2 regions of the Virgibacillus sp. MG-45 genome follow, and region 2 is predicted to be linked to the other one. Evidence: predicted binding sites of a transcription regulator. Region 2 holds the regulator's gene; the other holds the start of a gene.

What was found. The regulator LexA, encoded in region 2, represses DNA repair genes until DNA is damaged. The targets are predictions, from matches to a motif close to CGAACATATGTTCG.
Region 1: a site for LexA is predicted at 1,461-1,474, ahead of SPK86_RS14030 (carbohydrate kinase). Genes of this name have one in related genera too.

Annotation. Positions count from the first base shown of each region.
Region 1 covers NZ_JAXOFU010000015.1:24,421-27,637, reverse strand. Annotated here, with positions in the region: gene SPK86_RS14040 (GNAT family N-acetyltransferase) at 1-230, shown strand, start outside; gene SPK86_RS14035 (serine hydrolase domain-containing protein) at 287-1,303, shown strand; gene SPK86_RS14030 (carbohydrate kinase) at 1,490-2,608, shown strand; gene SPK86_RS14025 (pseudouridine-5'-phosphate glycosidase) at 2,608-3,217, shown strand, end outside.
Region 2 covers NZ_JAXOFU010000005.1:68,750-71,966, forward strand. Annotated here, with positions in the region: gene SPK86_RS07120 (YneB family resolvase-like protein) at 1-492, opposite strand, end outside; gene lexA (transcriptional repressor LexA) at 767-1,390, shown strand; gene SPK86_RS07130 (polysaccharide deacetylase family protein) at 1,574-2,302, shown strand; gene SPK86_RS07135 (hypothetical protein) at 2,331-2,621, shown strand; gene SPK86_RS07140 (multicopper oxidase family protein) at 2,799-3,217, opposite strand, start outside.

The DNA of each region.
Region 1 (3,217 bases), on a different contig from region 2:
CCTTTTCAACTGATTATCGCCATCAGGGGAAGGGCTACGCTAAAAAGGCATTAATGCTTTTGCCTAGTTTTGTTAAAGAGAATTTTGACCATATAAATGAAATTGTCCTAGCTGTTAATCGGAATAATGAAAGTGCGCAATACTTATATAAAAAGTGTGGCTATGTTGATGAGGGTAAACGGAAAATGGGGAAAAAGGGAGAACTTATCCTAATGAGCTATTATTTATAAGATATTCAGAATTAACAATTCGATGTTATTGAAAGAGGTTAAAGAAAACAGGTGAAATGATGATCATAGAGACAAAATTAGATAATCGCTTCCAGCCTCTAGTAGCACATGTAAAGGACACATCCAATGTTTTGGACTGTTCAGGTGCAGGTATAATGGTTATCCATCACGATAAAATCGTAACAGAGCAGTATTGGGGAAAACATGCAAAAGCTCCTGATGCCAGACCGATACAAGAAGATTCTCAATTTCATGTGGCTTCCGTTCGGAAAAGTTATATCGGCTTTGCTGTTGCATATGCTGTACAGAATCGATATATAGCGTGTATTGATGATAAGGTTACGAAATATATAGCTATACATAACACTGCCGTTTATAAAAATATGACGATTAGACACCTGCTTACACATACCCATGGTTTAAACATCAAAGAAGGAAAACAGATTCGAGAATTTGCTGCGGGACAAAGCTGGGCATATCGTGACATAAATATTGATTTATTGGCAGAGATTGTTGAACAAACGACTGGAAAAACGATTGCTCAAATTGTTAGTGAGCACGTATTTGAGCCATTAGAGTTTAAAGAAACCGGTTGGTATGATGAACAGAATGAGCAGTTGGTGCAAGTTATTAGGAAGCCCAATAATAAATTTTGGTCAACAAGTAAAGGTACAGACGGGGATAAGAAAAATATGTATGTATCGACAAGAGAACTTGCATATTGGGGTTATATCCATTTGAAGCAGGGATTCATAAATGGGAGACAAGTAGTTTCTGAAGATATCATTCGGCTAGCTACATCACTTCAATCACCAAGCTTAAAGAATAAGGAACTGCCCCAAAATGGCTTTTTATGGTTTGTAAAGGATTTGCCTGCGATGAAAAGTGAAATTGGCGAACGTGTGCCTAAAGGCTCCTTTCAAATTTTAGGCTATACAAGTGTCGCATTATTGGTTATTCCGAAGCATGATCTAGTAGCAGTTCGCATGTTTAATAGTTTTGGCTCTACACCTGGATACGATTATTTATCGGATATTAGATCGTTTGGGGATACAGTAATAGCGTGTTTGTAGATTAAATAATTTTGTATAAAGAGTTACGGCAAGGAGCATTCACAAGTGGAATGCTCTTTTTTTTTGGGATAAAACCTACGAATAAACTTTTACGAAAGTTTTATTTTTTTGACCAAATTAAATATTTAGGTTACAATATAAACATAAGTTTATAAAATAAACAAATGTTTGAGGAGGTGTTCCAGTTTGGAGAAAAAGATGCATTCCTTAAATGAAAAGGAGAAAAAACTCTATCAACTGATTAAGAACGATCCGTATTCATCTCAGCAGGAATTAGCTAATGCACTTGGTTTATCGAGGCCTTCCATCGCAAATATGATTTCGGATTTAATCAAAAAAGGGTTTATTTTAGGAAAAGCATATGTTTTAAATGAATCAGAGCAAGTCTTTTGTATTGGCGGAGCGAACGTTGACCGCAAGTTTCATGCAAAGAAAAAGCTGCAGCTAGGTACATCGAATCCAATTCATTCGGAACAGAGTGCAGGTGGTGTTGCACGGAATATCGCTGAAAATCTTGGAAGGATTGGTATGGATGCCACGCTGTTAACTGCAGCTGGTACGGATACGGAGTGGTCCTTTATTGAAAAGGCGTCTTCTCCTTACATGAATTTAGATTATGTAGCAAGCTTTATCGATGAATCTACCGGATCGTATACAGCTGTACTGGATGCCAACGGCGATTTAACCTTTGCTTTAGCTGATATGGATGTGTATGAACGGATAACTCCAGAATTTATTCGACAGCATGCATCTGTGATGAGCCAAGCGAAATGTTTAGTAGCGGATTTAAATATCCCACAAAACACGTTAGAAATGCTTTGTGAATTTGCAGGTAATCATGCAATTCCGATTGTCCTTGTTACGGTTTCGGCTCCAAAAATGGACAGGATGCCAACTAATCTAAAGCATGTAACATGGTTAATTACAAATAAAGAGGAAACAGAGGCGTATTTAAAGAAAGCGCTTACAACGAGGGCCGACTGGGAAAATGCGGTGAACGATTGGCTTCAGCTAGGTATCTCCAATGTAGTTGTAACAAATGGAAATCAAGGTGCGATGCTTGGAAATCATGCAGAAGGCATTCGATTTACGGCTTCCGGTAAACCGAAAAGAATCGCGGATGTTACTGGTGCTGGTGATGCGTTTTCTTCAGCAGTAATTTTCGCATGGCTAGAAGGAAAATCGCTTGAGGATATTGGAAAAGCAGGAACTGCCAATGCAACCAAAACATTAGAATCTACCTTTACTGTTCGTCAAAACCTGACAGAAGCACAACTACAAAAGGATATGGAGGAATTACAATGATAAAAGCATACATTTCACTTTCGGAGGAAGTACAAGCAGCGAAGGCTGAAGGAAAACCGATTGTTGCGTTAGAATCAACTATTATTTCGCATGGAATGCCTTATCCGCAAAATGTAAAGACAGCACGTGAGGTGGAACAAATTATTCGCCAACAAGGCGCTGTCCCGGCAACCATTGCGATTATGGATGGTAAAATAAAAATCGGCTTATCAGAGGAAGAATTAGAGACGTTTGGGAATAGCACGGATGTTGCCAAAGCATCTCGTCGCGATTTAACGTATTTACTTGCTACCAAACAAAAAGGAGCAACTACAGTTGCGGCAACGATGATTTGCGCGGAGCTTGCTGATATTCCTATTTTTGTTACAGGTGGAATAGGTGGGGTTCACCGTGGCGCAGAAACAACGATGGATATCTCTGCTGATTTAGAGGAATTAGGCAAAACAAATGTCGCTGTAGTATGTGCTGGAGCAAAATCGATTCTTGATTTAGGATTAACGATGGAATATTTAGAAACGAAAGGTGTTCCGGTTATCGGCTATCAGACCGATGTATTGCCTGCTTTCTATACAAGAACAAGTGAGTACCCGGTGAATTTCCGATCGGATG
Region 2 (3,217 bases):
CTCCCGTCCTGGAGCTTGATTCCGATTCGTAAGATTTTTTGCAGGATTAAATCCTTTGTCCATCGCCCTTTTTATGCCACGTTTAATTTTTTCGTTATGAAGCTTTCGTTGATATTCCTCTACAATACCGACGATTTTGAGCACCATAGAATCCGACTCGGAAATTTCCAATTGTCCATCGTGATAAATAGAAAATATTGGTATGTTCAGCTTTTGTAACTGATGAAAAAGTGCAATTTTAGTATTTCCTCTTCCAAGCCTTGTCTCGTCCTGAATCAATAAACAATCTGCTTCTCCATCTGCAAAATCATCAAGCATATCAAAGATGCCATCTCTCCCAATTTCATATCCACTTGCTCGTTCTTCAATAATTCGAACGATTTTAAAGCCTTGCCTTAAAGCAAGCTGCATTAATTCTTCTTTTTGCCTAATTAAAGAACTTTCCTGTGTTTGTTTATCTGTGCTTACTCTACAATATATGATTGCTCGCAATTTAATAATCTCCTAGTTGCATTATGCTGTGATGAGTGAAAAATACAAAAATCCTAACGTTAATCCAAACGTTACGAAATATAGCAAATCAGTTCTTGTCCATTTTCCAAACATATTATCAGCCCTTTCATCAAAATAGAACCTTTGTTCTGTTACTTGTAATTATAAACAGAACATATGGTCTTGTCAATAGATTTTTAGAACGAATGTTTGCATTTTGAGATGTGAAATGGTAAACTATCAATAGTAAATATATGTGCGAGGTGTTCCTTACATGATAAAATTATCAAAAAGACAGCAAGCCATTCTCGACTTTATTAAAAGTGAAGTTCATCTAAAGGGATATCCACCTTCTGTTCGAGAAATTGCCGAAGCTGTTGGCTTAGCATCTAGCTCTACAGTTCATGGGCATTTATCCAGATTAGAAAGTAAAGGATTTATTCGACGAGATCCTACAAAACCAAGAGCAATTGAAATTCTTGATTTTTCTTCAGAACCGAGTATTCCAAAAGAAGATACATTATATGCCCCATTAATTGGAAAAGTAACAGCAGGGATTCCTATTACTGCAGTCGAAAACATTGAAGAGTATATTCCGATTCCACGATCTAGCGCTAGCCCAGAAGATAATATATACGTGCTAGTCATTGATGGTGAAAGTATGATAGAGGCTGGTATTCTTGATGGTGATATGGTAATCGTAAAACAACAAAACACGGCTCAAAATGGAGAAATTGTAGTTGCGATGACAGAGGATGATGAAGCAACGGTGAAACGTTTCTTTAAAGAGAAAAATCACATCCGCCTTCAACCGGAAAACGCAACAATGGAACCACTCATTTATCAAAATGTTTCTATTTTAGGGAAGGTTATTGGACTATATCGAAATATCCATTAATAAAAACGAGTTAGGTATTTTATATACCAGCTCGTTTTTATGTTTGGCTCATTTTAACACTTTATATGATTCTTCACTTACATACTTACCATTTTTATATCCATTTAATTCCTAACATGAAACATTCCTAATTAGCACAATTTAATTGTATGTTCTTATTAAAATGGGCTTAGGAGTGGACAGATGAAAACGTTTATTTACTTCCTTTGTGTTTTAATTATATATATTACCTTTCCTTTTATATCATATGCTGACACAAAGGATCGTTTCGATTATGAAAAAACAGGAAAGGTTTTTTGGGAGGTGGATACCGATGATAAAATTGTGGCGATTACCTTTGATGACGGACCCCACCCTGTATACACACCTCAGATTTTAGATTTACTTAACGAATACAATGCGAAAGCCACATTTTTTGTTACAGGTGAACAAGCAAAGACACACCCGCAACTTATTTATCGTGAGCATATAGAAGGACATGAGGTTGCAAATCATACCTATCATCATCTTTCAATTCCTAAGGATAGCAAAAAATTACAAGACGAATTATATAATACTTCATATACCATACGAGAAATTACTGGTAAAGAACCAGCGCTCTATCGGCCTGTTGGGGGCAATTATAATGACTTAATTATTAACACAGCTATTGATAGTGGTTACTTAGTTGTTTTCTGGTCATGGCACCAGGATCCAGAAGATTGGAAGAAACCCGGTACAGATAAAATTGTAAACCATATTAAGAAAAATATTACTCCTGGTGACATCATTTTATTACATGATTCAGGAGGAGATCGTCGGCAAACGGTCGCAGCATTAGAAAAAGTATTAGCATTTTTTAAAGAAGAGGGGTACGAATGCTTAACTGTGTCTGAAATGCTAAAAAGAACAAATGCGATTCCCTTTGAATAATCAATTAATGAAAAAAGGATGTGGCTTTATGGAGTTTCCTGTTATTCATACAAATATATGGGATGGCCTTATCGCTGTCCCTCTCATCGTGATTATTACACAGCTATTTAAATTTTTCTCTATCCCCCGGCAGTACTTCCCAACTATTGCCGGCGCGCTAGGGTTTATCATTTCCATATTTTTTAGCCACCGACACAACTTATGGGCAGGAATTTTTATGGGCGCGTTTTATGGGGCTGCTGCTGTTGGAACGTATGCTTCATTAAAAACAACATGGCAAGCATTTAAAAGAAAACGAAAGGATAAACATTCATATTAGTATTATTGATATGGATGTAGTTAACAATAAATTGCTACTACGCATAGCGAGATTTGTAAGATACACAAAAAACCCCCAAAGGAAAACAGATTTTGAGTTATCATCTGTCTACCTTCAGAGGAATTTAACTAATACTGAACAGTTCATTTTTCATTTTTTATTCCGTGAAACAAAATATTAGTATACTTCTACCTGCCCCATCATACCATTATCTTCGTGTTCGAGAATATGACAATGATACATATATTTCCCCTCTTCTGGGAAAGTGACGAGCAATTTTACTCGTTCGCCTGGCTCTATAAGAACACTGTCTTTCAAGCCTCTTTCATTTGGATTCACTTCTCTTCCATCACGCGATATAATTTTAAACTGGGTACCATGAATATGGAATGGATGGATCATTCCTCCCATATTGTCAGGCTTATTATAGACTTCCCAAACTTCCGAGACGCCTTTCTTCTGTCGCAGATCAATTCGATTAGGATCAAATTTCTTTCCATTAATAGTAACCCTATCCATCATTCCAAACAATTCGATCTCCTTGGTGACTGGTAAGGATTTTTCTTCTTCTGAAAGGACAGAAGTATCATCAGTCC